Regions from separate parts of the Neobacillus sp. PVCKKU3 genome, predicted to be linked through region 4. Evidence: predicted binding sites of a transcription regulator. Region 4 holds the regulator's gene; each other region holds the start of a gene.
The links. The regulator Rex, encoded in region 4, represses fermentation and respiration genes when NADH is low (regulators of the CRP and FNR family bind a similar motif). The targets are predictions, from matches to a motif close to TTGTGAAATATTTCACAA.
Positions count from the first base shown of each region.

Region 1: the regulator Rex is predicted to act here: its motif matches at 2,564-2,581, upstream of ACNQGS_RS19595 (DoxX family membrane protein).
Region 2: the regulator Rex is predicted to act here: its motif matches at 3,526-3,543, upstream of ACNQGS_RS03125 (AtpZ/AtpI family protein).
Region 3: the regulator Rex is predicted to act here: its motif matches at 5,487-5,504, upstream of qoxA (cytochrome aa3 quinol oxidase subunit II).

Region 1 is NZ_JBLVQN010000031.1:32,751-40,633, reverse strand. It holds gene ACNQGS_RS19610 (sensor histidine kinase) at 1-676, shown strand, start outside; gene ACNQGS_RS19605 (hypothetical protein) at 932-1,153, shown strand; gene ACNQGS_RS19600 (DoxX family membrane protein) at 1,207-1,716, opposite strand; gene ACNQGS_RS19595 (DoxX family membrane protein) at 1,964-2,473, opposite strand; gene ACNQGS_RS19590 (MBL fold metallo-hydrolase) at 2,722-3,429, shown strand; gene ACNQGS_RS19585 (TetR/AcrR family transcriptional regulator) at 3,442-4,017, shown strand; gene ACNQGS_RS19580 (exonuclease domain-containing protein) at 4,074-4,691, shown strand; gene ACNQGS_RS19575 (SDR family oxidoreductase) at 4,790-5,662, opposite strand; gene ACNQGS_RS19570 (VOC family protein) at 5,820-6,251, opposite strand; gene ACNQGS_RS19565 (citrate synthase/methylcitrate synthase) at 6,460-7,548, opposite strand; gene ACNQGS_RS19560 (LysR family transcriptional regulator) at 7,657-7,883, shown strand, end outside.
Region 2 is NZ_JBLVQN010000003.1:36,702-44,584, forward strand. It holds gene atpA (F0F1 ATP synthase subunit alpha) at 1-582, opposite strand, end outside; gene ACNQGS_RS03100 (F0F1 ATP synthase subunit delta) at 599-1,135, opposite strand; gene ACNQGS_RS03105 (F0F1 ATP synthase subunit B) at 1,132-1,662, opposite strand; gene atpE (F0F1 ATP synthase subunit C) at 1,770-1,982, opposite strand; gene atpB (F0F1 ATP synthase subunit A) at 2,039-2,752, opposite strand; gene ACNQGS_RS03120 (ATP synthase subunit I) at 2,774-3,148, opposite strand; gene ACNQGS_RS03125 (AtpZ/AtpI family protein) at 3,151-3,375, opposite strand; gene ACNQGS_RS03130 (S8 family serine peptidase) at 3,735-6,062, opposite strand; gene upp (uracil phosphoribosyltransferase) at 6,573-7,202, opposite strand; gene glyA (serine hydroxymethyltransferase) at 7,372-7,883, opposite strand, start outside.
Region 3 is NZ_JBLVQN010000037.1:45,235-53,117, reverse strand. It holds gene splB (spore photoproduct lyase) at 1-612, shown strand, start outside; gene ACNQGS_RS21775 (pyridoxamine 5'-phosphate oxidase family protein) at 627-1,049, shown strand; gene ACNQGS_RS21770 (hypothetical protein) at 1,248-1,514, shown strand; gene qoxD (cytochrome aa3 quinol oxidase subunit IV) at 1,626-1,907, opposite strand; gene qoxC (cytochrome aa3 quinol oxidase subunit III) at 1,909-2,505, opposite strand; gene qoxB (cytochrome aa3 quinol oxidase subunit I) at 2,505-4,451, opposite strand; gene qoxA (cytochrome aa3 quinol oxidase subunit II) at 4,516-5,433, opposite strand; gene ACNQGS_RS21745 (S8 family peptidase) at 5,786-7,171, opposite strand; gene hpaB (4-hydroxyphenylacetate 3-monooxygenase, oxygenase component) at 7,388-7,883, shown strand, end outside.
Region 4 is NZ_JBLVQN010000067.1:1,427-9,309, forward strand. It holds gene rimI (ribosomal protein S18-alanine N-acetyltransferase) at 1-359, shown strand, start outside; gene tsaD (tRNA (adenosine(37)-N6)-threonylcarbamoyltransferase complex transferase subunit TsaD) at 356-1,381, shown strand; gene ACNQGS_RS27885 (ABC-F family ATP-binding cassette domain-containing protein) at 1,819-3,738, opposite strand; gene moaC (cyclic pyranopterin monophosphate synthase MoaC) at 3,902-4,390, shown strand; gene ACNQGS_RS27895 (redox-sensing transcriptional repressor Rex) at 4,423-5,076, shown strand; gene ACNQGS_RS27900 (DUF4395 domain-containing protein) at 5,229-5,654, shown strand; gene ACNQGS_RS27905 (acyl-CoA dehydrogenase family protein) at 5,781-7,394, shown strand; gene ACNQGS_RS27910 (YdiK family protein) at 7,805-7,883, opposite strand, start outside.

The DNA of each region.
Region 1 (7,883 bases), on a different contig from region 4:
ACTTCAGGACAATTTAGCAAAGCAATCGCAGTTTATTTCTGATGCCTCTCATGAATTAAAGACCCCGTTAACGGTTATTAAAAGCTATGCAAATCTTTTGAGAAGGCACGGGCTTGAAAACCAAGAAATGGCTGATGAAGCCATTCAGGCTATTCATTCCGAGGCGACGAGAATTCAAAAAATGACCGATACCTTTTTGGACTTAGCCACCCTAGAGAAGGAAACGGAATTAGAAATCAACGAAGTAAACCTGGTTTCTTTATGCCAAAGTATTTTAAAGCAACTAAAACATGTCTATAGACGAGAAATAACATTGGAATATGACAAGTCCCCGCTCATTGTTCATGCAGATGAATTAAAACTCAAACAAGTAATTATCATTTTGCTGGACAATGCCATGAAATATAGTCAGGAAAAAATTGACGTCTTCTTAAAACAGACAGAGCAATATGCTATTATCCATGTAAAAGATTATGGGATTGGAATCCCACACAATGAGATCCAAAATATTTTTGAGCGGTTTTACCGAGTAGATAAGGCTAGGAGCAGGGAAACAGGGGGAACGGGATTGGGTCTGCATATCGCCAAAAGTATCATGAGATTGCACAAGGGTGAAATAGAAATAGAGAGTCATGAAGGATCAGGGACTACTGTGAAATTATTTTTACCTAAATGAGCCACCTTACTCCCAGCCGGAAAAAAGGTGCCAGGCAGCGTTCTGATACCCTATGAATAGTCCAGTGTTTTTTTGATAAAGTGGGCTTTTCTTTTTCATAATTGGAAGCCATTCTTTTAAACCAATTATTTTTTTAAAATGTGATTTTTTTTACTTTGGTTTCCTTCTGAATTGCTATATAATGGGTATAACAAGTTCACAATTTAGACAAAAATTATTTGAGTATATAGCAAAAACCTTTCGGAGGGATTACTAATGATAAGAGCGGCGGTTGCAGGTGTTGTAGGTTTCATTTTGATTTTTATTGAATCCATGATTGTCATGAAGTTTAAAGGCTATGCTACGATAGAATTCGGCGGCCTTACGCCATTTATTAACGTTTGGGCAATGAATTTCTTTGCTGTTTTTGCTATCCTTACACAAGTTACAAATTGGTACGTTAACAGACATAGCTTCGAGGAAGATAACAGCTATTAATGTGTAAAACAAAACACCCCCATCTCAAGCTGAGAGATAGAGGTGTTTTTTTGTTAAGCAGTTTGTTTAACAGGGGCGTTTGCTTTTAAAACTGTTTTGCGGAAGAATGGTACAACCCAGCGGTCTAATCCGATGCGGCCTGCATTGTAGCCTGCAGCTAAGATAATCACGCCAAGGAAAATGTCAGTAGGAATATGAGATACAGTTCCTGCAAGGAAGAACGCAAAGTTCATGACTAAAGCAAAGAATGCAGCGGCAGTAGTTAAGCAGCCTAACATTAATCCTAAACCGACTAAAACTTCTCCCCAGGGAACGATAAAGTTAAAGATGTCGACGTTTGGAAGGGCGAAGCCTTTTAAGAATTCAACATACCAGCCATAAACAACGGCACCATCAGGACCTTTTACAGGGTTGGCAGTCACTCCTTTTAAAAATCCTGCGGCATCAAAGCCTCCAGTCAATTTATGAAAACCGGCAGTGAACCAAGAATATCCGAGATATAAACGTAAGACAGTTAAAATACCAGCAGCAATTTTGTTTTCTCTTAACCATGTGGCAAACATTTGAAACATCTCCTTAAAAGGTTTTATAAGTTTTAAATAATTTCTACACTGTAAATATATCAAATTTAGTTTGAATTGAGTGGTTTATGTTCACTAATTCACATATTCGTAAAAAAGCTTTGAACACTTTGTTACATGAAGATTTTATAAATAAAAATGGCCAAAATCATCTAATCTCAGGCTGAAAGAATTTGGTCAGAACAAAATAAAATCGCCTCAGTTCGAGTTGGAACTGAGGCGATTATTGTTAAGCATTTATTTTAACTGGATCGTTTGCTTTTATAACTGTTTTGCGGAAGAAAGGAACAACCCAACGGTCTAGACCGATGCGGCCTGCGTTGTAGCCTGCAGCTAAGATTATCACGCCAAGGAAAATGTCAGTAGGAATGTGAGATACAGTACCTGCAAGGAAGAACGCAAAGTTCATGACTAAAGCAAAGAATGCAGCGGCAGTTGTTAAGCAGCCTAACATTAATCCTAAGCCGACTAAAACTTCTCCCCAGGGAACGATAAAGTTAAAGATGTCGACGTTTGGAAGGGCGAAGCCTTTAAGGAATTCAACATACCATCCATAAACAACCGCACCATCCGGACCTTTTACTGGATTAGCAGTCACTCCTTTTAAAAATCCTGCGGCATCAAAGCCTCCAGTTATTTTATGAAAACCTGCAGTAAACCAAGAATACCCAAGATATAAACGTAAGACAGTTAAAATACCAGCGGCAATTTTGTTTTCTCTTAACCATTTGTTAAGCATTTGAAACATCTCCTTAAAAGGTTTATAAGTTTTATATAATTTCTTTTCTACACTGTTAATATAGCAAATTAAAATTGGATTGAGCGCTTTTTGGTAGCTAATTCACATATCCGTAAAAAAGCTTTGAACAATTTGTTACATACTGGAAGGAAAGATAATTTAGGAAAATTTTTCAAATAAACCTCTTGATTTAACTAATGTTATTAGTTAAAATAAAACTAACGATATTAGTTAAGGGGTTGGTCATAATGAGAATGATCAAGAAGGGATATTTGTATCAGGTAACGTTTATGGCGAAGGTGTTTCCAGTAAATTGCTACTTAGTGGAAGAAGACGATGGTTTAACCCTAATTGATGCGGCCATGGGTTTTGCGGCAAAAGGAATTTTACAGGCAGCCGAGAGAATTGGAAAGCCGATTACTACAATCATCTTAACCCATGCCCATGAGGACCATGTGGGAGCATTGGATCTGTTAAAGGAAAGGCTTCCCGATGTACCTGTTTATATTTCGGCTAGGGATAATCGTTTAATGTCAGGCGACCGTTCCCTTGATTCACACGAGGATCAAACTCCAATTAAAGGTGGTGTTCCTAAAAATTTGAAAACCAGGGCAAGTGTTTTATTGAAGGAAGGGGATGAGATTGGCTCCCTGAGGGCGGTTGAATCATCGGGCCATACTCCGGGATCGATGGCATTTCTTGATATACGGACGAAGGCATTAATTGCAGGTGACGCGTTCCAGACGAGAGCAGGTATCGCAGTAGCAGGGGATATAAGACCATTTTTCCCATTCCCAGCTTTTGGCACATGGAGCAAACCAACCGCATTAAAAAGTGCCAAGAAGCTGGCTGCTTTAAAACCGAGTTTACTTGCCATCGGCCACGGAGAAATGGTAGAAAATCCTGTAGAGGCCATGGAGCTAGCTATCAAAAAATTGGAACAGAAATTACTTTAAAGGAGTATTAAAATGGTTAGACCTAAAGTTGGACTTGATTTATCAGAAATACTGGAAGCGGCGGGAGAGCTTGCAGACCACAATGGGATGCAGGAGGTTACATTGGCAAACCTGGCCAAAAGGCTCAGCATCCGCCCGCCTTCTCTTTATAATCATTTCGATGGCCTGCCTGGATTAAGGAAAAAGCTAGCCATCTATGGACTTAATTTATTGTATGATGAATTGGCCCAGGCGGCCATCGGAGTATCAGGCACCCAGGCACTGCTTGCGATTAGTAGAGCTTATGTGAGTTTTGCCAGGAGGCATCCCGGTGTCTATGAGGCAACCTTGATGGCGCCGGACACTGAAGATCTTGACGTCCAGAAGGCCGGCGCAAAGATAGTCGACCTTTCTGTTCGGGTCCTGCAGGCTTTTCATCTAGAAGGCGACCTGGCCATCCATGCAGTAAGAGGACTGCGGAGTGTCCTGCACGGATTCTCCTCCTTGGAGCAAAGAGGCGGCTTCAAAATGTCATTGTATTTGGATGAGAGCTTGGAGATTATCATAACAGCGTTTATAAACGGTTTAGAGATTCGTGGGAATTTTTAAGCTATGTGAGGGTTGATTGGAATCTGGTATAATAAAGGAAATTTTTGATTTAAGGAATGATTATTTTGCAAAGACAGGCGAAATTAGGTTTATTGTTGGATGTGGAAACGACGGGGCTGGGACCGACAACAGATGAGGTTATTGAACTGGCCCTGAAGTTATTTTCTTTTAGTACGGAAACGGGCGAAATACTAGAAATTTTGGAGGAAGAAGCCTTTTTAAGAGAACCTCTTTCCAGTTCGGCACGTAGAAATTATGACAGGGCCTATCAGGTCCATGGTATTGCATATGATATGGTTCGGGGAAAGAGCTTCTATGATGAAAAAATAAAATCCTACTTTCAGCGTACAGATTCGGTTTTTGCTCATAATGCCTCCTTTGACCGCAGTTTTCTTTACCATATGTATCCTGAGGTTAATGATTTGCAGTGGTTTTGTACAATGCGTAATGTGCCTTGGAAACAGTATGGCTTTCCCAATGGAAAGTTAATTACCCTTTTGCAAGCCCATGATATTACAAACTATCAAACACATAGAGCGATGGACGATATTACATACTTGATGGAACTGCTCAAGCGGACAAGTCCAAAAGGGAACCGATATCTGCAAGAGGTTCTTGATTTCGGACCGATGAGAAGGTACCAGCCGGCTGCATCAAGGGCGAAAATGGGTTGATTGTATCCAATTGGCGCCCAAACTATTGAAAAAACGAGTGTAATGGTCGCCAACTGAGTTTCAGAAAAAAACGCATCGGTAAGCCCGATGCGTTTTTTCTACCCGTTAATAATCGTCCCACCATTCACATGAATCATTTGCCCGCTCATATAGGATGAATCCTCCGAGGCTAAGAAAACATAGCTTGGCGCCAGTTCATGAGGCTGCCCGGCACGCCCCATAGGAGTATCTGATCCGAAAGTGGCGACCTGGTCCGCCGTAAAGGTCGATGGAATAAGCGGAGTCCAGATTGGGCCAGGCGCCACCCCGTTCACACGGATTCCCTGTGTCGCCAACGACATGGCTAATGAACGGGTGAACGACACAATCGCTCCTTTTGTTGCCGAGTAATCAAGCAATTGCTCATTTCCATGATAGGCTGTTATGGAAGCTGTATTGATGATGGATGCTCCTTTTTTCAAATAAGGCAGTGCCATTTTCGTCATATAAAAATAGGAGAAAATATTGGTTCTAAATGTTTTTTCTAGCTGCGCACTAGTGATATTTAATATACTTGGCTGCGGGTGCTGCTCTGCAGCATTGTTGACCAGTATATCCAGCCTGCCGAATTCATCGATCGTTTTCTTCACAACATCCTTGCAGTAGTCCTCATTGCCAATATCGCCAGAAAAGAGAAGGCATCTTCGTCCTTCAGCTTCTATTATTCCTTTGGTTTCCTCAGCATCCTGATGTTCTTCTAGGTATACAATTGCTACATCTGCACCCTCTTTAGCAAAATAAATCGCAACTGATTTTCCAATTCCACTGTCACCGCCAGTAATAATCGCGGTTTTACCGGATAATTTTCCAGCCGGCTTATAGTTGGAATCAACGGAAATCGGCTTTGGATTCATTTCACTCTCAGTACCCGGCTGATGGTTTTGATGCTGCGGCGGAAACGTCTGCTTTTTTTGACTTTTATTGCTGCTCATTTTCTAACCCCTCCATTGATTTTCATCTCTCGTTAGTGTTAGAAATATGAGGGGAATTATGATGTTTAAAAATAAGTCTTAGTAGTGGGAGCCTCTTAAATACACAAAGGCTCTGTTCCATTGCTGCGAACAGAGCCTTTTGTTATTGGATAAGATATTATTGGTGCGGTTTGCCTTCTGTGAAAATTTGGAAGGTTATGCCGAATTTATCTGTTACTTGGCCATAGGCAGGGCTAAAGAAAGTTTCCTGTAAAGGCATTCCAACTTGACCGCCTTGGGAAAGTCCTTCAAACATTTTCCTTGCTTGGTCTGCATCATTGGTTGAAATACAAATGGTCACTTGATTTCCGCTTTGATGATCCTGTCCAGGGAAGGTGTCGGAAAACATTACTTCTGAATCACCAACTTTAATGGTCGCATGACTTACCAAATCCTTGGCTTCAGCAGGAAGAGGGTATTCCGGGTTTTCAGGCATTTCACCAAAACTTTGAGAGAATAAAACCTGTGCATCCAGTGCCTGTTGATAAAACTGGATTGCTTCCTTAGCGGTACCGTTCATCACGAAATAGGGGATTAATTTTACTGACATGAACATTCACTCCTTAAACCCATCAAAATTTATTAGTTAACATTTTAGTAATGAGGCCTCCATTGACCAACAGCCATTAAAAACAACACAATTTCTATTATTAACCAATAATTTTATTATAAGACACAGAACGAATGTTCGTCAACTATTTTTAAAAAGTGATACCGCCTGGGAGGATAGGGAATCGCAACAATTAGTGTGTTTTGTTCTATTTGAATGTTCCAATATATTTGGATTGCGGCCGGTAGATGGTATTGTTTTCAGATTGTTCTAGAATGTGGGCTGTCCAGCCGACGATTCTGCTTGCAGTGAAGGTTGGTGTGAAAAGGACTGCGTCCATGTTGATGGCTTTCATGATAGCTGCGGCGTAGAATTCTACATTTGTATAAAGGGAGCGGCCGGGTTTTAATTCCTCTAAAACTCTTACTGCAGTTTTTTCTGCTTCCATAGCGAGATCAAGCCATGTATCTTGACCAACTAGCTCCCGTAATTTGGCCTTTAAGGCAATAGCACGCGGGTCGTGGGTTTTGTACACCCGATGTCCAAATCCCATTAATCTTTCACCCTTGGATAATTTATCTCGCATCACCTTTTCAGCATCTCCGGCCGCCGCAATCTCATCCAAAAGTTCAATGACTCCTGAAGGGGCGCCGCCATGAAGCGGTCCTTTCATCGTTCCAATCGCTGATGAAACGGCTGATACTAAATCAGATTCAGTTGATGCGGTCACCCTTGCTGAAAAGGTGGAGGCATTCATGCCATGTTCAAGTGTCAAAATCATATACGTTTCGAGTACCTCCACATGGGCTTCTAATGGGATCGAACCATTAAGCATATAAAGGTAATTAGCCACATGATCCAATTCATTCAACGGAGGAACAAACTGTTTACCTTCCAGCTGTCTTTGCCGGTATGCAATGATTGTCGGGGCAAGGGCGGTTATACGAATAGCCTGTGACACAGTCGGCTTCCAGGCATAATTGAAATTCCCGGCTTCAGCTGAAATAGCTGTTCTCATCACACTCATTAGGTCCATACCAAAAGGAAGCAGATCGATTAACTTTTTTATATTTTCCGGTAGCTCACGGTTGCTCTTTAACTCACTTTTCAAAGCTCTTAACTGTACTTCATCAGGTAAGTAGCCATGCCAGAGCAGATAGGCAACTTCTTCAAAAGAATAACGATTAGTAAGCTTTCCGATTTCATATCCCCGATAAATAAGCTCTCCCTTTTCACCATCAATATGACTGATCAATGTTTCGGCGGCGATAATTCCTTTTAAACCCTTCTGAATCATACCAAATCTCTCCTTCCTTTATTTGTTAATAGTTTATATAATAAATTTGATTAATGAAATTAAATAATTTTAAACGAATTGATTAATTTCTTTAATAAGGAGGAGAATATGGAATTCCAATGGCTTAACACATTTATTACGGCAGCTGATTGTGGGAATTTCCGCAGAACGGCGGAAATCCTTTATATTTCTCAGCCATCTGTAACGGTTCATATAAAACAATTGGAACAAGAGCTTGGGATTCAATTATTTGATCGGGATGGAAAAAAAGTAAAACTAACTGAAGCGGGGAGGAGATATTTGGTTCATGCAAAAAAACTGATAGAGATTTATCA
Region 2 (7,883 bases), on a different contig from region 4:
GATACAGATCATGTTTTGACCTTTTTGGTTGATGATTGTATCGATTGCAACGGATGTTTTACCTGTTTGACGGTCACCGATGATTAACTCACGCTGTCCACGTCCGATTGGTACTAGTGCGTCAATCGCTTTAATACCAGTTTGCAGCGGCTCATGAACGGATTTACGAGCCATAACGCCAGTTGCTACTTGCTCAACAGGGCGGGTTTTCTTTGCATTGATTGGCCCCATGCCATCGATTGGTTGTCCTAATGAGTTAACTACACGTCCAATTAGTTCCTCACCAACCGGAACCTCCATGATGCGTCCTGTACGGCGAACCTCGTCACCTTCTTTGATGTCAGTGAAAGGTCCTAAGATAATGATACCGACGTTATTCTCTTCAAGGTTTTGCGACATACCCATAACGCCGTTTGAGAATTCAACAAGTTCTCCGGCCATGACATTGTCAAGACCGTGGACACGTGCGATACCGTCACCAACGGAGATAACAGTACCAACATCGGTCACTTGAATTTCTGCCTGATAGTTTTCAATCTGCTTCTTTATCAGGGCACTGATTTCTTCAGCTTTGATGCTCATGAGTTTCACCCCTTATCTACGATAACAATTTACGTTCTAAACGGCTTAGCTTGCCGCGTAATGATCCATCATATATACGGTTTCCAATGCGAAGCATAACGCCTCCGAGCAAATTGGAATCCACGATATTTTCAATTCGTAATGATTTCTTCCCAATCTTAGCTGCAAATGTGGCAGAAATAGCTTCACGCTCCGCGTCTGAAAGCGGGCGGATGCTGGTCACTTCCGCTTCGGCAATGCCGAGTTCATCATTTGTCAACTCCGTGAATTGATTCACAACTTCCACGATTTCGCCTTCACGATGGCGTTCGATTAGGATCAATACTGTATTTAAGACATATTGATTTACAGATGTAAAAGCGTTTTTCACAATCTCTTTTTTCTTTTCAATAGGAAGCTTCGAAGATTTGAGAACAGCTTTTAAATCAGGATTGTATTGTAAAACTTCCTTGACTACACGAAGTTCTTCTTCTACTGTACTTAGAATCTGCTGTTCCTTTGCAATTTGAAAAAGAGCCGACGCGTAGCGTTTTGCTACTAGTTGGTTGCTCATCGCCCTTCTCCTGCCTCTTTGATATATTCGTTAATAAGCGCATCTTGGTCCGCTTGAGATAATTCTCTTTCAATTACTTTAGAAGCAATTAACACAGACAATGAAGCCACTTGTTCGCGAATAGCGGCAACAGCTTTTTCTTTCTGTTGTTCGATTTCAAGCTTGGCAGCATCCTTTTGGCGTTCCGCTTCTTGTCGGGCCGCTGCGATGATTTCCTCACGCTGGATATCGCCTTGCTTTTTCGCACTTTCAATTAAGCTCTGTGCTTCTGCACGGGCTTCTTTTAAAAGATTTCTTTGTTCTTCTAAAAGCTTCTTCGCTTCTCCGCGGCTTTCTTCAGCTGCATTGATTTCACTTGCAATATGCTCTTCGCGCTGTTTCATGATGCCCATTAATGGACCCCACGCAAACTTTTTCAGCAATGCCAAGAGGACAATAAACACGATCAGTTGGAAGAAGATATCTCCATAATTAACGTGGCCGGCGCTGTGCTCGGCTGCACCTAATACTAAACTGCTTGTTAACACCCTGGGTTCACTCCTTTCAAGAGTTGCTCACACTAGAAATGCATAAACGAACATAATAGAATGGCGAAGGTTTTGTTTGTCACTTCGCCATCTGGAGTTTTTAAATTTTATCGGTTTAAGACCATGAACGCGATAACAACGCCGATGATCGGTAATGCTTCTACTAACGCAACCCCGATGAACATTGTAGTTTGTAGTAAACCACGTGCTTCTGGCTGACGAGCGATACCTTCAACTGTACGTCCTACGATAAGACCGTTACCAATACCTGCGCCTACTGCTGCTAGACCAATTGCAATTGCTGCTGCTATAAGATTCATTATTTTGTTCCTCCTTAAAATGTATAAATATGTTTTATTTTTTATAAAAAAATATATTAATGGTCATGACTCACTTTGTGTGCCATATAAACCATCGTTAACATAGTAAAGATGTACGCTTGGATGGATCCGACGAAGATCGAGAAGCCTTGCCATACAAGTGTAAGCGGAATGGCGGCGATTGTGCCGGCGATTCCTTGGTGTGCTAATCCCGCTGCCAAGAGCGATAGAAGCAATTCACCAGCGTAAATGTTACCGTAAAGACGCAGACCAAGCGTCAATGTGTTCGCAAATTCCTCGATAATCTTTAACGGGAATAAGAATTTCATTGGAGTGAAGAAGCCTTCTCCATATCCTTTTGCGCCCTTTAGCTTAACGCCGTAATAATGGGTAAGACCCAAAATCATGACCGCTAGGGTTAACGTAATAATCGGGTCAGCTGTCGGTGATTTCCACCAAAGCTTATCGTCAACGACGATTGCGAAAGGAAGACCCAGCATATTTGATACAAAAATATACATGATTAATGTAATCCCCAGGATGTGGAATCGCCCGCCTTCTTTCCAATCCATTGTGCTGTTGATGATGCCTTTTACAAAGTCCATCACCCATTCCATAAAGTTTTGCATCCCCGTAGGTTTCATTGCCAGCTTGCGGGTTGCTAATACGGCAATAAGAAAGACAATTGCACTTGCAATTGTGATCATAAGAACGTTTGCCCCGTTAAACCAGAGACCAAACAATTCAAACTCAGGAGCCCCATGATGCATATAAACTCACCTCGCTTCCCTTCACTTTTGAGCATGCAGAGCATGATAAAAATAATCTATCATAATGACAATATAGGCTGTCATTAGTCCCAAAACAACACTAACAATTTGAAAATAATCAGGGTACTCTAATGCGATCATTACCGCAATTGCTGCGATCGCCATTCTTTGCAGCGAGCCCAATGATTTGACCTTTTTTCCTGCCGAAACGGCTTTGTCGAATTTCTCTGTTTTTCTCACTAACATCCAAAGCATAATGAAGCTAAAGCATGTCCCAAGGATCAACCCAAGGAAAGACGTTTTGTATGTAGTGAAGCCCCAGCCAAGAACATAGATGGACAACAAGTACAACATCCATTTTCTCTGCCTGTTGTACATTTCTCTGAAATCTGGCATTGTTATTTATCTCCTGAATAGAAATGGCGGATTGAGACAAGCATAGAATAAACCCCTGCCGCAAGACCCAGGAGCAGTCCGATTATTAAGAAAATTGGTTCTGTACCCCACTTTCCGTCCAGCCATCTTCCGGCAAAAATGCCAATCAGGATGGAGCCGACCAACTGGGAAACAATAGCAGACATTAAAGCCATGGCTTGAAAAGGATTGCGGTTCTTTCGCATAATAAAATCATCCTCACTGCGTAGAGAATGAAAAACAAAAGGTGATTATGATAAATCATGCGCGGGATTTTGTCAAATTAAATTTCGATGAAAACCCTACCATGCACACCCTTTGTTAGCATACAATAGGCACCATGCATTGTCAATGAATTTACGTGAATTATTCCACAAACAATTTCCCAAAATTTTTGCGATTTGGAAGTGAAAGTCAACACTCTTATTGTATTGTAATTTTTGAAGTTTTTTTGGCTATTTTGTGTCCATTTTGTGAACAATTATTTCTGACTTTTTAAAAAATTTCCCAAAGGTTAGGCGGAATTGCGGGCGGCATTCTCACTTCGTTTGCCGCCCTAATTTTTGTCTTAATTTTTATAAATAGAAATCATCGTTTCAATAAAATCCTCTTTGCCTGCCTTTTTGGCGAAGACTTTGGCTCGGTAGGTCCCTTCATATGGAAGGTCTTCAGCTTTGAAGGCTTTACGGATCAGTCCCTTCTTTACATCGGTGCTCGTGTCAAGAAAGCCGACAAAGCGGTAATCGTCAGGGTTGAATAAGGCGATACCAAATTCCTCCGCTCCCCCCGGGACGTAGACCTCGTACTGGTAAGTACCCGGCTCATCTCCTTCTGCAAAATCAAAGCCCATAATCCTTGGGTATCCCGGCTCCTCAAGAACATACAAAAACGGGATATGGATGGACTGGCTCCCAGCATGCAAGGTTAGAAAACCATCGTGAATTTTCCCTTTAAAGATCTGCGGGTCGACGGCGAGCTCAACAGTAATGTCCTTTGTTTCTTTCGGCTCCAGGGTGAACGCGAGCGGGAAACGCCACTCGAGGCCATCGATGTGCTGCGGGATGTCAAACGTGTAGCGTTTTGGACTGTCGCTGATATTTTCAATTTTTAATTGGGCTTTATGAACATTTTTCAGGCTGCTAAACTTTCCGAACCGAATACTGCCCGGCATGACAAGCGATTCGGTTTGGATCGCTGCGTCCACCTGGATGCGGCCGGCCCCCTGCTCGTATGTGCGGTAGTAGGGTCCGGGGGTAAGCTTGGTTTTGTTTTGGTTCTTGCCGATTGGACCGATTTCGATTGGTTTCCGGGTTGTTCCCGGGCTCATGCTGCTTGGCTCACCGGGTTCCTTTGCCAGCGGTTTTGCGGTATTCATCAGCGCCGCCTTAATCTGCTCCGGCGTCCACTCCGGGTGGGCCTGCTTGATCAACGCGCAGGCACCGGCCACATGCGGTGCTGCCATACTCGTACCCTGCAGGCTCAGGTAGCCGCCGGGAATGGTCGAATTAATAGCCACCCCTGGGGCAACAAGGTCCGGCTTGATATCCCATGTATCCGTGACGGGTCCTCTGGAACTGAAATCAGCAAGCCGGTCAATTTCTTCATTTATTATGAGTCTTGCCGTCACATCGGTGTTTTTCAATTTTTTTCGTAAAAATTCTCCCTCGCTTTTGGTGATCGACCCAATCGGTATAGCAGCGGGCGCATCGAGATTGCCGATGAAGGTGCCCTTTAGATTGTTGGCGACCACGACCGCCTTTGCCCCCGCCTCATGGGCATTTTTTGCTTTTTCTGAAAAAGTCAATTCACCGCGCTTCATTAGAACGATTTTCCCCTGCACGTTCTCGAGTTCATTGGGTTGGCCGATGCCGCCGTCGACGATTGGGAGCGTCCGGTCAAGCGACCAATTCCCCGACCCCTCCATTGGCTGGACCCGGAGCGGATTTTGCATTCCTTCTATTAATAATTGGGGAATTTCCATGGTGGGCGTCGAGGCGCCGACTGAAATTGCTTTTGCGGATGTTCCCGGTGAACCGACCGTCCATACATTCGGTCCAGAATTGCCCGATGCAGCGACAGCGACGATCCCGTTCTCGACAGCACGGTCGAGCGCCTGGCTGATCGGCAGGTCTGGACCGTTAATGCTGTTGCCAAGCGAGAGGTTCATGATGTCGACCTTGTCTTTGATGGCCTGGTCAATCGCAGCCAGCACTTGCTCGGTCGTTCCCCCGCCGCCCGGACCAAGCGCGCGGTACGCAACAATTTTTGCCTCCGGGGCCACGCCTTTGATTTTTCCATTGGCGGCAATAATGCCGGCGACATGGGTACCGTGGATCGTCGCCCGACCTTGCGTGAGTGTTTCCATCGGGTCTTGGTCGTTATCAACAAGGTCATGGCCGCCCGCATAATTCCGAGCGAGGTCTGGATGGGTGTAGTCCACCCCGGTATCGATGACCCCGACCGTCACACCTCGGCCGGTCAGACGTTCATTCTTCTTTGAAAAAAAACCGCGCACCGCCTCACCGCCAATGATTTTCACGCTTTCCTCGGTCTCGACCCGATACTCTGTTACCGGGGAGACATGCTGGATTTGCGTTTGCTGGCGGTTCCGGGTCTGGGCCTCTGTTAGCCGGGCAATGGCGCTTGGTGGCCCTTGAATCGAAAATCCGTCAATGGCTTTCTCATATACACGGCGTAGCTTGATATCCTTATAGGGTGCGAGCAGCTGCTTGATTTCCTGTTTTGTTTTCGGATGGTCAAGCATGACGATGGCGACAGTGTCCTTTGTTGATTTTTGGATTGGGGGATGGATTAGGATTTTGGGTATGGCTGGGATGACGGTGGTCCCAACATTAATAGTTCCGAACGTGAGGAGCAGTGCGAGTACCAATTTCATGTGAAAATCCCCCTTTTTTCCATATCGTTTTCTTTGGGAGGGGAAAGTATGCAGGGAGACTTCGATTATAGCTCGTTATTTTCGTTTTACATTTCCATTTATTTGGATATACTTTCCGATTTGGGGCATTTACTTTCCAGATTGGATCGGATACTTTCCACTTTGTGCGTTTTACTTACACTTTTTAGCAAAATACTTTCCAAAATCCCTATTTTACTTTCCAACCCCATTTTTCACCTGGAATTCCACACAAAAAGCCAGGCGTTCAGCCTGGCTTAGGTGTCTTTTCAATACATTCTTCTAAGAATTTCCATTTATTTGGATATACTTTCCGATTTAGGGCATTTACTTTCCAAATTGGATCGGATACTTTCCACTATGGGCGTTTTACTTCCACTTTTTAGCGAAATACTTTCCAAAATCCCTATTTTACTTTCCAACCCCATTTTTCACGTGAAATTCCACACAAAAAGCCAGGCGTTCAGCCTGGCTTAGGTAATTTTATAAAAATTATTTCGTCCCAAACAACCGGTCTCCAGCATCACCAAGTCCTGGTACGATGTAACCGTGGTCGTTCAGCTTCTCATCAAGGGCAGCGATGTAAATGTCGACGTCAGGGTGCGCCTCTTTCAGAGCTTCGACGCCTTCTGGTGCGGCAATCAAACACATAAATTTGATATTTTTGGCTCCCCGCTTTTTCAAGCCGTGAATCGCTTCAACGGCTGAGCCGCCAGTTGCGAGCATCGGGTCAACCACGATGAAGTCGCGCTCTTCAACATCACTTGGAAGCTTGACGTAATATTCAACCGGCTTTAGCGTTTCCGGATCGCGGTAAAGACCGATATGGCCCACTTTTGCAGCCGGGATTAATTTCAAGATTCCGTCCACCATGCCAATACCAGCGCGTAAAATTGGCACAAGGCCGATTTTTTTACCAGAAAGAATTTTCGATTTTGCCGGACATACAGGTGTTTCAATGTTAGTTTCTTCAAGCGGCATGTCTCTTGTAATTTCAAACGCCATCAAGGTTGCCACTTCGTCAACCAACTCGCGGAATTCCTTTGTTCCTGTATGTTTATCACGTATGTAAGTAAGCTTGTGCTGAATGAGTGGATGGTCAAAAACATATACCTTTGCCACAGCGATCGCCCCTTTATTAAAGATTTAATTTTGCAGTCGTCTCATTTTACAGAAAAAAAAGCCCGCGAGCAACTCGCAGACTGATGTTAGATTTTTCTGAAACAAAAGGACGGTCCTTCTGCCTCACAAAAGTGAGGCATGAGAACCGTCCCCATGCATCACCCATGCATCAATATTCAGGGTAAAGGGTAAATTTGCTTGTTAATGCGTCAACTTGTTTGCGTGCTTCTTCAAGCTTTGCTTCGTCTTCGTGATTTTTCAACGTGAAGGCGATGATGGAAGCAATTTCGTCCATATCTTCCAACCCAAAGCCGCGGCTTGTTACAGCAGCTGTACCAATGCGGACACCGCTAGTGACGAACGGGCTGTTCTGGTCGAATGGAATGGTGTTTTTGTTAACAGTAATGCCGACTTCGTCAAGCACTTTTTCAGCCACTTTTCCGGTTAAACCAAGGCTTGTCACATCGACAAGCATTAAGTGGTTGTCCGTACCGCCGGAAACAAGCTTCAAGCCTTCTTTTTGCAGGCTTTCTGCTAAACGCTGAGCGTTAGCAACGATTTGCTGAGCATATTCCTTAAAGCTGTCCTGAAGCGCTTCGCCAAAAGCAACAGCTTTTGCAGCGATAACGTGCATAAGCGGACCGCCTTGGATTCCAGGGAAGATCGACTTATCGATTTTCT
Region 3 (7,883 bases), on a different contig from region 4:
TCCTGTACTTCGGACATCGTCGGTGTGGATCACTTAACCCACACCTTAAAAAAAGCGATTGAGTTTTTTGGTGAATCTGAATATGGAAAGCTTCGGTTTGTCACAAAGTTTGCCCATGTCGACCATTTGCTCGATGCCAAACATAATGGAAAAACCCGCTTTCGGTTTAGCATGAACAATGATTATATCATCAAAAATTTTGAGCCAGGCACCTCCCGCCAACAAGAAAGAATTGAAGCGGCCGGAAAAGTTGCGAATGCAGGATTCCCATTAGGTTTTATAATCGCCCCTATCTATTTACATGACGGTTGGAAGGAAGGCTATAAGGAAATGTTTGAAAAATTAGAGGCCGAACTTCCAAATGCAGCGAAAAAAGACTTAACCTTCGAACTGATTCAACATCGCTTTACCAAACCGGCAAAAAAGGTTATAGAAAAAAACTATCCGATGACGAAATTGGAATTGGATGAGTCGAAACGGAAATGGAAATGGGGACGCTACGGGATCGGAAAGTACGTGTATACCGACCAAGAGCAAGAGGATATCAAAGATACCTTGGGTGCATATATTCATAATTATTTCCCTGAAGCAAAAATTGAGTACTTCACTTAAAGGAGTAGATTTTCATGACAAATTCAGATCTAAAAGAAAAGGTCCAGAAGGTTATCTCTGACCACAAAAGGGGCATTCTATCGACAGTTGAAAATAATAAACCCCATTCCCGGTATATGACTTTTTATAACGACGAATTAACCTTATATACACCAACAAAAAGGGATACTGAAAAAATCGGGGAAATTGAGAAAAATCCGAACGTATCTGTTTTATTAGGCTATGAAAAAAAAGGACAAACTGATTCCTATGTTGAAATATCCGGAACTACCGCTGTTAATGATTCTGCTCAGCTGAAACAACAATATTGGGAAGAGTCATTTAATCAATGGTTCAACGGCCCTGACGATCCGAACTATATTTTTCTGGAGATAAAACCAGAAACCGTTCGTATTATGAATCTTAATGGTGAACCATCACAAGAATTGAATTTGTAGTTTCTCCCCCTTAAGGATTCAGTCGTGTAACTGAATCCTTTTTGTCTTCACGAACATATACCACATATTTGTGACAAATTTAAAATATTTTTTGACAATTTTGTGAACAAAGTTTTGACAATTTTGTGAACTCAGTGAATAATATATAGTATAAGAATTTTGGAAGTGTAAATATCCCATCCCAAGGAGGTCGTAATAATGAATTCACGAATGAAAATATTACATGCAACAAAATGGGCCGGCAGTGTTACCTTGCTAACAGGTATCATGATTTTTTTATACGGAATTGTAAGCGGTTTAATGCCGGTCACCGGGATTGGGATTGGTACCATTGTAGGAGCGGTGATGTTCTTTCTGATGGGAATGTTTTTTATCGCGACTGAGGAAATGGTAGAAAAGACGGATAAGGGATTAGAAATCACGACAATGCCAGTGAAACCGAGATTATATTTAGTAAAAAGATAAATGAAAACTCGCCGATTGGCGATTCCGATAGGACGAAGACAGAGGAGTAGTTGAATTTCATATTAGCAAAAAAGAGAGCGTCTGTAAAAGACGCTCCCTTTCTTCATTTATCTACATATCCCAAAGGAAAATGAGTAATGTTCCAAAAACGGTAATCAGGGCCATGGCAATCATAAAAAATACCTTGCCATAAATTACCCACTTATCTTCTGATTCGCCAGCGTGCATAAATACAACAAGCTGCAGAAGAGCCTGAACAAATGCTGTGGCAACTAGGACAACCATTCCTTGTGCAAAGGAGAGTTTCAAGAAATAGACTGCCAGAGCAGCTGCCGTTAGGACTAAGGAAAAGACAAAACCGATTATTTGTTTTCGTGGGAATAATTCGCTCATCTTACATCATTCCTTTCAAATAGATGAAGCTGAAGATGAAGATCCAGACGACATCCAAGAAATGCCAGTAAAGTGAAAAGATAAAGGATTTATTCGCAGTTTCAGGCGTTAAGCCGCGTTTTTTCACTTGCAAAAGGATAGCTGTTCCCCAGAATAATCCGAAGGTAACGTGCAGTCCGTGTGTACCTAATGTAGTCATCAGCATGGCAGTAAACGCGCTAGTCTGCAATGTTGCACCATCATGGATATAGGTGATGAATTCATCAATTTCAAAGCCTAAGAACCCTAAACCAAGAAGAAGTGTAATTACAAAGAAAGTCATCATTGCTTTTTTGCGTCCTAGACGCATTGCGTGAACGCCAAGTCCAATTGTAAAACTACTTGTTAATAACAAAAGTGTTTCTATTATAACCGGAGCTATTTCAAAAATCTCTGTACCACTTGGACCGCTTCCGGTTCTATGCTCTAACGTAAAGTAAGAGGTGAACAGTGTCGCAAACAGCATTATTTCAGCTGCAAGGAAAACCCAAAAGCCAAAAATATTCAGTCCGTTTTGTTTTGTACCATATTCTAATGGCAGCGAGTGATCGACGTTCATTATTTAGCACCTCGCAGTTTTGTTTCAGTTTCTTCTATTTCTTTAACAGAAATATAACGGCCATGGTCCTGTTCGAATGAGCGAAGAGCCATACATGCCAAAATCCCAATTAGTGCAAGAATTGCCGGAATCCATAAGGAGAAGACCAGTGAAAATCCTAACACGAAGAAGATCGCGCCCATAATAAATGGAACTCCGCTGTTATTTGGCATATGAATTTTTTCCACTTTACCCGGGAACAGCACATGACCTTTTTTCTTAGCATCCCAGAATGCTTCACTAGAAGCAACCTGTGGCTCAACGGCAAAGTTGTATTCCGGTACAGGAGTATGTGTTGCCCATTCAAGCGAACGTGCATCCCACGGATCTGCACCAATGTTTCTTGGTGAATAACGAACACTGTAATAAACATTATAGACAATTAACGCAAAGCTGATGGCCATAACACCTGCACCAACGAATGAAACCATATTTAATGGTCCATAACCTGTTGCTTCTGAATAAGTGTACATACGGCGTGCCTGACCGTCTAAACCAGTAATGTACATTGGGAAGAACGCTAAGCAGAATCCGATCGAAAGCGTCCAGAAAGACCATTTGCCGATTCTTTCATTCAACATAAAGCCAAACATTTTTGGCCAATAATAGGTTAGACCAGCAAGCATAGCAAATACTACACCCGGGATAATCGTGTTATGGAAGTGAGCCACTAAGAACATTGTGTTATGGTACTGATAGTCAGCAGCTGACATCGCTAGCATGACTCCTGTCATCCCGCCGATTACAAATAGCGGAATAAACCCTAGTGAGTATAACATTGGAACGGTAAATCGAATTTTCCCTTTCCATAACGTAAATAACCAGTTAAAAATCTTAACACCTGTTGGAACGGCAATCATCATTGTTGTAATGGAGAAGAAGCTGTTTGCAACTGCCCCCTGCCCCATCGTAAAGAAATGGTGCGCCCAAACCATACAGGATAGTGCTGAGATAATAACCATGGATGCAACCATTGATTTATAGCCATAAAGGTTACGGCCTGCAAAGGTTGAGATAACCTCACTGTAAATACCAAATGCAGGTAATATAAGGATATAAACTTCAGGATGTCCCCAAACCCAGAATAGGTTGGCCCAGAGCATATCCATACCGCCATTTGTCGTTGCAAAGAAATGAGTTCCGAACAATCTGTCCATGGTTCCCATCGCAAGCGCAACTGTAATGACAGGGAAAACCGTTACGATGATAAGGTTTGTTACTAAAACAGACCATGTAAACATCGGCATTTTCATTAAGGTCATGCCAGGTGCTCTCATTTTCATGATCGTTGTAATCATGTTAATACCGGTCATTAGTGACCCAATACCGGATATTTGAATCGCAATCATATAATAGTTCGTTCCGACATGTTGGCTGAAATCATTCCCTGCGAGCGGGAAATAAGAAGTCCATCCTGCATCAGGAGATCCGCCGATAACAAACGAGATATTAAACAGCATCGCACCAAAGAAGAATAGCCAGAAACTTATTGCATTTAATCTAGGGAATGCCACGTCACGTGCGCCAATTTGTAACGGCACAAGGTAGTTCATGAAGGCAAAGATAAATGGCATCGCCATAAACATGACCATGATAACCCCGTGTGTTGAGAAAACTTCATTATAATGCTGTGGATCTAGCAGTTTATTATCAGGTACAGCCAGCTGGGCACGCAGCATAATCGCGTCCACGCCACCGCGGAATAACATAATTAAGGCAGAGAGTAAATACATAATCCCAATCCGTTTATGGTCAACTGTTGTTAACCATTCGCGCCATAAATATCCCCATTTTTTGAAATAGGTTAGGCCTGCAATAATGGCAACTACTGTTAGGCCAATCGCTACCATAGATGCATAGATTGCAAGACTTGGATTTGGTATGGCAAAACGTTCAAAGAACTCCATCCTTTATTAACTCCTTTCGAGAGATTAATTTTTTCAATAATTTGTTCCATTAACCTTTTAACAATTACTCATGATTTTGGTGGTCTGACATATCCATATCCATTTCCATTTTTGAGTGGTCAGTTTGACCTTCCTCTGGTTTTGCAGATGGACTGTGATCGTGTTCCGGTGCTGGACTAAATTTTAAATGAGTCCCTGTGAATGTCATTTGTCCAAGGTGTCCCGGTTTTAATAACTCATCAAACTTTTTCTCTGATAAAGGTTTTGCCGTTTTCTTAACGTCTTTTACCCATTTATCGAAATCTTTTTCAGACATTGCTGTGACATTAAACGTATTTTCAGCCGTACCTTTACCGCTAAAGTTCGCGTTACGGCCCATCATTTCACCTGGTTCATCTGCAGCTAAATGCAGTGTGGTCACCATATCGGACATGGCGTATTTTTGTCCGCCAAGTTGTGGAATCCAGAAGCTGGTGATTGGTCCGTAGGAATAAAGCTTAAATTCAATCGGCCGGTCTGTAGGAATATACAAATAGTTGACCGTTTCAATATTTTGTTCCGGATAACTAAAATGCCATTTCCAGTCAGATGAGGATGCATAAATGACTAAAGGATCTTTATCCTGATATTTTATTGGTTTTGCTTCGACAATATTGTTACTTTGAACAGAAACGATTGAAAAATAAGTGACAATGATAACAGGAATACCGACGCAAATAAGCTCAACCCATTTATTTCCTTCAATGTGAGGCGGTTCATAATCTGGGCTTGCCTTTGAGGCACGATACTTAATTAGCACATAAATCAAAATAGCGAAAACTACAATTACTATGAACGACATGATCCCAATAGATAACAAAATATCGTGGGCTTGCCTTTCGGCTTGCGGCCCTTTAGGATCCAGAACCATAAGTGGTTCACATCCTGTAAGCACTGTGACAATAGTGAGAACAAGCAGTAACAAAGCCGATTTTACTTTCATGCTAGTACCCCTTTCTTTTATTTAAAAAATATCATGTTAAAAAAATTTTTTGTTTGTGATTTACATCACATCATTAGTAACTATCTTAATACCAAACATTATTAAAAGACACCCATTCAGAAGATTTGTCACCAAATGTTCAAAAATAATTCGACACTTTGTAAAAGTTAGGTCTATACATTTGCTTTTTTAATATAGATTTAATATTGGGCTGCGGATAGTTGAGAATTATGGAAAAGCACCCTTAAAATCCCTTCACATTTATGTTTCAATTTAAAAAATTCAGATTCACTGTATTGAAAAAAACAAAGCAAAAAAGCGATCACTACGGATCGCTTCTTTGCTTTGTTTTTTATTGATTTAATGCGCTAACAGCATTGATTAACCCAAACCCTGCCTTTTCATCATAGCCTGGTTTGAACACATCTTCCGCTGAAGATTGAATGATATTTTTTACTTGTGAAGGTTTTAATACGTCTTTTCCGTACTTCGCGATGACCACTCCCGCTAAGGCAGCTGTTTTTGGTGAAGCCATTGAGGTGCCGGCATAACCTGCATACCCCCCCGGTACCGAACTATAGCAAAGATAAGAATTGTCTCTTCCTGTTTTTGTAGCAGGATCATAATTAGGACCTAAATCTCCGCCTGGTGCCATAACATCAATTTTTCCTACCCCATAATTAGAATAGAATGCTAGATTTTTTAGAGCTCCTCCCGCTGAAACCCGAATCATGGTTTGACTGCTAGGGCTTCTGTGAACAGCACCTTTGTCGTCTCCTGCTAATTGTCCAGGACTGCTAATATCCACGCCATTATTACCGGCAGAACCAACAACTGTTACCCCCTTTTGGATGGCATATTGAATGGCTCGGTTAAATAATCGAACATCTGCTACAACATCTTTTGTAGCATACTCTGGATCTTGGAACCAGTCATAACCGCCAAGGGACATATTGACAACATCGACATTGTCGTCCGCTGCTGTCATCAGAGCCTCAGCAATATGAGCAGTTTCAGCTCCGCCAGTTGGCCCGAACACACGGTATGCCGCTACTTTCAGGTCCGGTCCAATTCCTAAAATTCTCCCCTTACCGGCAATCGAGCCAGCAACATGCGTGCCATGGCCGTCTTCATCCATTGCATCTGGATATCCCGGCACAAATGATTTCCCGTAGACGTAATTAGGTTTAATATCTGGATGTGTGTAATCAATACCCGTATCAATAACACCTACAACGATGTCATTACCGGCAACTGGCTTGCCGGTTCCTCCAGGCAAATTCCACGACTCACCATTGTTCGTTACCTGTTGGATATCCCACTGATAATTTTTATAGACATCTGCTCCGTCAGTTATATCATCCAGTGCAACTGCTTCCTGATATACTGGTTTTTCAGGGTAAATGGTATTCTCAACCCCTGCATCCAAAACAAGACTCGATTTTTTCACCTTATCTAGAAACGCAGTATTCGTTGAACTTACTTCAACAGCCCCCAGCTTATCCAGCTTCCCTGTCACTTTCCCGCCGGCGTCCTTAATCATTTTTTCATATCCTGCCGGAAGCTGGGATTGATCCTTAAAAATTACTATGTACTCCTTGTTCACAGGTGCAGCACTGCTTTTTGAAATCCCTCCGCTAAATATAACGGATGCTCCCAAAGCAACGGATAAAGCGCTTCCAATAATCTTCTTCTTCATCGTTTCAACCTCTCCCTTTCTCTTTTTCTCAATTTTCATTATATTATTTTAAAGAGACTGTAGACATTCTACTAAAGTCCTCATTACAATCTTTTTATACGCCGCTTTTTTCCTATTTTTGAATAATTACCCACCAGGACTTCCACCGATACCCAAATTCGTCCAATTGTTTGGATAACCCATGCAGGACAAACACTTTCCCAATAAAATAAATTACAAAACTTTTTAATGCTCCATATTTTAGGGAGTGGTCAAATGGGAGCAATTAACGGAAAAGAATTTATCGAACGTATGGATCGTTTAAACAAGGAAATTTGGCTGGATGGAGAACGGTTGGAAGGGAAAATTTCTGAACATCCGGCATTTAGAGGTCTTCTTCAAAGCAAAGCATCTTTATATGATTTGCAGTTTGATTCGACCATGAAAGAAAAGCTAACCTTTTTATCCGATGAGACCCAAGAGCAGATTGGGCTATCCTATTTACAGCCACGGACGAAAGAAGATTTAAAAAGAAGGCGGACCATGATCGAAATTTGGGCCAGGCATACCAATGGGCTGATGGGTAGAAGTCCGGATTATATGAATTCAGTCGTTATGGCCTTTGCCTCCTCCGCCTTATTTTTAAAAGGGAGTGAGAATTGCTTTCCGGAAAATATTATTTCCCTCTATGAAAGAGCAAGGAATCAAGATCTCTCGTTTACCCACACCTTTATAACCCCTCAGGTTAACCGGTCGCAAATCAACTTTGAAA
Region 4 (7,883 bases):
GCAGGGAAGCATTTTATAATGAGATGCACAATAATAACTTTGCTGTTTATATCGTCCTCGAACATGAAAATAAAATTATTGGCTATTGTGGAGTTTGGCTTGTTATTGATGAAGGTCATGTGACGAATGTCGCGATTCTTCCTGAATACCGCGGCAAAAAGCTTGGGGAGATGATGATGCGAAAGCTGATATCCGTCTGCCATGAGAGGGGTGCAAGAAGCATGACCTTAGAGGTAAGGGTAACGAATCATGTCGCTCAGTCTCTTTATCGCAAACTAGGGTTTCAAAATGGCGGAATCCGGAAAAATTATTACTCAGATAATTTGGAGGATGCGCTGGTAATGTGGGTGAATTTATGAAAAAAGATCAGTTGATATTAGGAATTGAAACAAGCTGTGATGAAACGGCGGTGGCGATTATCAAAAATGGCCGAGAGATAACGGCCAATGTGGTTGCCTCGCAGATTGAAAGTCATAAACGGTTTGGCGGGGTCGTACCGGAAATTGCCTCACGCCATCATGTTGAACAGATCACGGTCGTGATAGAAGAGGCATTAAAGCAGGCGAATCTATCCTTTGCTGAAATTGATGCTGTTGCGGTAACGGAAGGGCCAGGTCTGGTGGGTGCCTTATTAATTGGCATCAATGCCGCCAAAGCACTCGCCTTTGCTCATAATAAACCGCTTGTGCCAGTCCATCATATTGCCGGTCATATTTATGCAAACAGGCTGGTGACAGAGCTGAAATTCCCTTTGTTGGCTTTAGTGGTTTCAGGGGGCCATACGGAGCTTGTCTACATGAAAGAGCATGGACAATTTGAGGTAATTGGCGAAACAAGGGATGACGCAGCGGGTGAAGCCTATGATAAGGTCGCAAGAACGTTGAGTCTGCCATATCCAGGCGGTCCGCATATTGACCGTTTGGCCCATGAAGGCAGTCCGACTATTGATTTGCCCCGTGCCTGGCTGGAGGAAGGCTCCTATGATTTTAGCTTTAGCGGCTTAAAATCAGCGGTCATTAATACGGTCCATAATGCCGAGCAGCGTGGTGAGACGATTGCTCCGGAGAATCTGGCCGCGAGCTTTCAGGAAAGTGTCATTGACGTATTGGTGACGAAGACCGTAAGAGCCGTTGCAGAATATGGCGTCAACCAAATATTATTGGCCGGAGGAGTAGCAGCCAATAAGGGGCTTCGAGCAGCCCTGGAAAAGGCATTTTCAGATAAGGCGGATGTTGAATTAGTCATTCCTCCATTATCCTTATGCACAGACAACGCAGCCATGATAGCCGCTGCCGGAAGTGTTATGTTTGAAAAGGGAATTCGAGCAGACTTATCACTAAACGCAATACCTGGATTGGATATGGAAACATATAACACCTGACCTTTCCTAACAAGGAAGGGTCTTTTTAATTAAAAAATCTAATTAAACGTTTGATTGATTTGGTTGATAAACTAATCAAACGTTTAATTGGTATTGACAATAAACTAATCAAACGATTGATTGAAAACGGCAAATGCTTAAAATATAGGCATTTTAAGAGTTAAACAAACATTTGATTAAATTTTGGCTAATATAAAAATATCAATTTTGTGGATAAGATTTTTTTGAAAAAGTTGAAAATTCAAATGACTTGTGGATAACTCAGTGGGTAATGTTGATAATGTGGATAAGTTGACACTTTTTTGTGGATAATGTGGGTAAGTTAATTGAATAACTGAAATAATGGCATTTACAATGTGAATAATTCTGTGGAAAGTTGGGCCTTTTGGATTATAAGCACAACAAAAAACCGGACTCCAACAGTCCGGTTATCCACATTATTCTGCCAGCTCGGCCCATTCTTCCATTAATTCGTCAAGCTCGGCCTTAGCCTTTTCATTTTTTAAATTAATCTCTAAAACCTTTTCATGGTCCTGAAAAACTTCTGGCTCGCATAATTGCTGTTCATAATTCTGAATCTCTTCTTCAAGCTCCGAAATGCGTTCCTCGATTTCTTCCAATTTGCGTTTTCGCTGGCGTTCCAGTTTTTTCGTTTCTTTATCCTGTTGATAACTGTTTTTTTCAGCAGGCTCTAAAGCAGAAACCTTCTTCTGGGAGGCAGCCAATGCAAGTGCCGTAAGTTCCTCCTGCTCCAGCTTTTTATCCACATAATAATCGTAGTCGCCGAGGTATTCAGTGCTGCCCTCGGGGCTTAATTCTAGTACCTTGGTTGCGATTCTGTTAATAAAATAACGGTCGTGTGAGACAAACAAAATAGTACCTGGATAATCAATTAGGGCATTCTCAAGTACTTCCTTGCTGTCCAAATCCAAATGGTTGGTAGGTTCGTCCAATATTAATAAATTTGCTTTCTCGAGCATTAGCTTGGCAAGGGCTAGGCGGGCTTTTTCGCCGCCGCTTAATGACAAAACATTTTTAAGCACATCGTCACCGGAAAATAAGAAATTCCCAAGCACCGTACGGATTTCCTTTTCCGGTTTCAGTGGATATTCATCCCATAGTTCGTTTAAGACCCGTTTATTGGAGGTTAGGTTGGCTTGTTCCTGATCGTAATACCCGATGGACAAATTGGTTCCGTATTGAATAGTTCCAGCCAAAGCGGGAAGCTTTTTAATAATTGTTTTTAAAAGGGTCGACTTCCCGATTCCATTAGGGCCGACAAGGGCAATGCTGTCGCCTTTATACACACGAAAGGAAATATCCTCGGAAACCTTCTCTCCATCATAGCCGACAGCAAGCGAATCAACAGTCAGTACATCATTGCCGCTTTGCCGCTCAATTTCAAATGAGAAGGAAGCAGATTTTTCATCCCCTGATGGGCGATCCATGATTTCCATTTTTTCAAGCTTCTTCCGCCGGCTTTGCGCTCTCTTAGTAGTAGTGGCCCGTGCGATGTTGCGCTGGATGAAATCCTTTAACGCGGCAATTTCCTCCTGCTGCTTTTCATAAAGCTTCATGTCGCGTTCATAATTGGCAGCTTTCTGCTCAAGATAAGTGCTATAATTACCGGTGAATCGCTGAATCAGGCGGCGTGATAGTTCATACACCTCTGTAACCACTTTATCCAAAAAATAGCGGTCATGCGAAACAATTAAAATCGCGCCATCATAGCCCTGCAGATATTGCTCCAGCCAGGAAAGGGTTTCGATATCCAAATGGTTGGTTGGCTCGTCCAAAATTAAAATATCAGGTCTTGTCAGTAATAGTTTGCCTAGCGCAAGACGCGTTTTTTGTCCGCCGCTTAGACTTGAAATCATTAACGTAGTATCAGAAAAATTTAACCCATGCAATACAGAACGGATATCAGCTTCATATTGATAGCCGCCTTGCTCTTTAAACTTTATTTGCAATTCATCATATTCCTTTAATACCCGTTCGTATTTTCCTGGGTCCCCGAAAACAGCAGGATCGGCCATTTGCTTCTCCAGCTTCCGGAGCGATTTTTCCATCGCCTGCAGGTTCTCAAAAACCGTCAGCATTTCCTCCCAAATGGACAAATTGGACTCCAAACCCGTATTTTGCGCCAAATAACCAACGGTAACATCCTTTGGTTTGATGATTTCGCCGCCGTCATAGCCCATTTCGCCGGCGATGATTTTCAATAACGTTGATTTCCCCGCTCCATTGCGTCCGACAAGGGCAACACGGTCACGGGTTTGTAATTCCAGTTTTATATTCGATAAAATAAGTTCAGCACCATAATATTTTTGTAGTTGGTTAACCTGTAATAAAATCATTTTTTTCACCTCTATTACCTTACGACTAGTTTACCGTATAACCCGAATGTCGGCAATGAAGTGAAATTTTTAATGGAATTATAAAAAAATATACTGTTAGTTCAAAGTTTCACACACATGGACAAAAAAATATTGTATTATTTTTTGTAGGAGGATTTTTTTTATGGCTGAATTTACTCATTTTAATGAAGAAGGCCGGGCCAAGATGGTCGATGTCAGCGAGAAGCCGGAAACGGCACGCACAGCAACAGCCCAGTCTAGCATAACAGTAAGCACTGAAATTTATGAAAAAATCACAAACCACGAAATGAAAAAGGGCGATGTCTTAGCAGTTGCCCAGGTTGCTGCAGTGATGGCAGCGAAAAAGACATGGGATATCATTCCAATGTGCCACCCGATTCCATTAACAGGTATCAATATTAGTTTTTCATGGGAGCAGGCCGGGCAGGGACAATATACACTGCATATTGCTGCATCAGTGAAAACAAAAGGCAGTACGGGGGTTGAGATGGAAGCGCTAACAGCTGCCTCTGTTTGTGCCCTGACCGTCTATGATATGTGTAAGGCAGTTGATAAAGGGATGGTAATTGGACCAACCTTTCTGGTGGAAAAAACCGGCGGCAAAAACGGTGATTTTAGAAGAGAAATCTAATATATCCATTAAAATTGAAGGGTGGGAGAAATATGTCCAATGAAACGATGAAAATACCACAGGCAACAGCAAAGCGGCTGCCCTTATATTATCGATTTTTACAAAACCTTCATTCCTCTGGCAAGCAGAGGGTGTCATCTGCAGAATTGAGTGAAGCAGTAAAGGTGGACTCGGCCACTATTCGCAGGGATTTCTCTTATTTCGGGGCCCTTGGGAAAAAGGGGTACGGCTATAACGTAAACTATTTGTTATCGTTTTTCCGGAAAACTCTTGATCAAGATGAATTAACAAAGGTAGCGTTAATCGGGGTGGGTAATCTCGGCACAGCCTTTTTACACTACAATTTTTTAAAAAATAATAATACAAAAATCGCTTGCGCCTTCGATGTGGACCCCGGAAAAATTGGCGGTTCGATAGGCAATGTTCCCGTTTATTCGATGGACGATATAGAACAGTATTTGATCGAGGAAAATATTTCGGTGGCGATTTTGACGGTGCCGGCTCCGGTTGCTCAGCAAATCACAGACAAGCTTGTGAATACGAATGTAAAAGGGGTTTTAAACTTTACTCCAGCAAGACTGAATGTACCTTCATCGATCCGCGTGCATCATATTGACCTGGCGGTGGAGCTGCAATCACTTGTTTACTTTTTAAAGCATTATCCAAACGACGAAGTAGAAGAATAAATAATCAATGGGCTTCTCGCCAAAATGGTGAGAGGCCCATTTTTTCGTTTTGAAACATTTTCCTAACCAGATCACTATACAAAGGGAGTGGAAGCGGGTAAAATGAATACACAAGTAATTATTGTAATCCAATAGGAAAGGTTGGAATTAAAATGACAGAAACAGTTCGTTCAATCCCACGGCCGCTAGTGAAAACAAACCAGTGGACGATTGTTTTAAGTGTTGTGTTAACATGGTTATCCGGTCAGGAATGGTTTTTGTTAGTGCCGTTTGTTGCCGGTATGTCTGGTCTTTTATTCGGATTTAATCCGATTATGCAAATAGCAAAACTATTTTTAAGAAAGGAACCAGAGGCTTATATCCCCGAGGATTGGGAGCAGCAGCAATTTAATCAAAAACTTGCCGTATCGTGTTTGGGAATTGGATTTGTAGGATTCCTGCTGGGTTGGAATGGTGTTGGCTATGTGTTCACGATTCTTGTCGCAGTGGCTGCCTTTGTGGCAATTCTAGGTTTTTGCATCGGATGCTTTATTCATTTTCAGTGGAACCAATACCGTCATAGAAGGGTGCACCAATAAAGAAGAGGTCTGAATTATTCAGCCTCTTTTTTTGTTTTTCTACTTATATTTGACGTTTCCATATCCTTACATTTAAGATTAAATTGAAAATTATGAATTATTATTCATGAGGAGAGTGGCGTTTTTATGAAGCATGTTTCCCAAGAGACAGAAGCAAGAGGAAAAAATTCTTACAGCTTTGATGAATTTCTCGAAAAACGTGACAACCTTGATTGGTACCGTGATGAACCGTTTTTACAAAAAGCGGTAAAGAAATTTACGGGTTCTCAGCACAGCCAAATCCACGAAAAACTATTATCCTTTTCAGCAACAGTATCTGCAAAATGGAACCGGTTAGCCGAAAGAATTGCCAGACCGGAAGTCCGCCCCTATATGCTTCACTTTGATGCTTTTAATCATCGGATTGACCGGATTGTTCGTCCTCAAGAAGTTCATCAATTAGAGAATGAAATTTTCGGAGAAGGTCTTTTTTCCAGTAACATGACACCTTGGGAAAGCTTTGTGAAAAGAATGCTGATCCATCAGCTGGGTGAGGCGGGAGTGACCTGTCCGCTGACATGTACACATGGTTTAGTGGCTTTGCTTGACCAATTTCCGGATGAAGAATATCCAGAACTTCAAGTTATATTACATCATACAAAAGAAGGGCTAAACGGCGAATTCGCCATTGGCGCTCAATTTATGACAGAAATCCAGGGTGGTTCTGATTTGCCGGCTAATGTTTTGGAGGCGGTTCCGGAAGGCAAGTATTATCGTTTGTATGGGAATAAGTTTTTCTGTTCTGCGGCGCATGCCGATTATTCTGTGGTGACGGCAAAAATATCGGGAACTGACAAAGTTTCAACATTTATCGTACCTTCCTGGCTTCCGGGGGATAAGGAGAAGGAGAAACGCAACGGGTACGAGATAAATCGGATCAAATGGAAGCTGGGAACAGCCGAGCTGCCAACAGGGGAGATTCAATATAAGGGGGCGCGTGCCTATCCAATCGGTCCAAAGGATAAAGGGATTGCAGTTGCAGTCGGAATTGTATTGACCTTGTCGAGGTTGGAAATTGGGATTGCCTGTGCCGGGTTTATGCTGAGGGCCTCTCGGGAGGCAAACTTGTACAGCGATTTCCGAAGTGTTTTTGGAAAGAAGGTAAAAGACTATCCACTCGCAGCAAGCAAGTTGAAACGAATCCAGCATGCCGCTGAGCGAACGACGGCGGGGGCATTCAAAATCTATAATCTTTTCTTGCAACTGGATAAGCCGCTTAATCCAGGAATTAAATCGGACCATCCAATTGATGTTAGGAAAAAGTTATTTAATCTGCGTGAACTTGTCTTGCTGCAGAAAATCTGTGCAACGAATGAGGGAGCGGAAATTTTACGGGAGGCTATCTCCGTGTTTGCCGGCCATGGAGTGATGGAGGAATTTTCGTCGCTGCCGCGTATCTTCCGCGATGTGGTCGTAAACGAACAGTGGGAGGGACCGCGTAATCTGCTTTTAACACAAATCTACCGCGATTTGGGCAGGGTTTCTGACTGGTATTCACCTGCTGAGTTTGTGGCCAGCGTTCTTGAGGGAGCCGCTGGGGAGACAATTAAAAAGTTTTCTGATCAACTTGAAGACCTACTGGGGCGGCCTGTTTTAGGTGAAGTAAGCGAAGCCTCGATGGACGCTGCTGCGGAATGGGATGCGTTTTGTGATGAATTCTTTAAGGCTTACCAGCTGATAGCTCTAACAGAGGTCAATTAATGGAGCTGGGCGAAACATTATAGACGGTATTGAGGAAATTTGAGTGAAATCAGGAAGGGAAATGTCCTTGATAGACGGTATCAAGGACAATTTGAGTGAAATTGGTAGTGGAAATGTCCTTGATAGGCGGCATCAAGGACATTTTGAGTGAAATCAGGAAGGGAAATGTCCTTGATAAGCGGTATCAAGGACAATTTGAGTGAAATCGGGAAGGAAAATGTCCTTGATAGGCGGTATCAAGGACAATTTGAGTGAAATCGGGAAGGGAAATGTCCTTGATAGGTGAAATCAAGGACATTTTGAGTGAATCGAGAAGAGAAATGTCCTTGACAATCGACAGAAGGACAATTTTGCCGATTAATAAGTGAATACGTCCTTCACACCAGCCTTATCAAAAATATAAAACATCATTATTTTTTCATTTGCCCCTTATATTTGAAATGAATAGCAATCATCTTAATGGCTGACCCAAGGTCAAAGGTGGCGAGG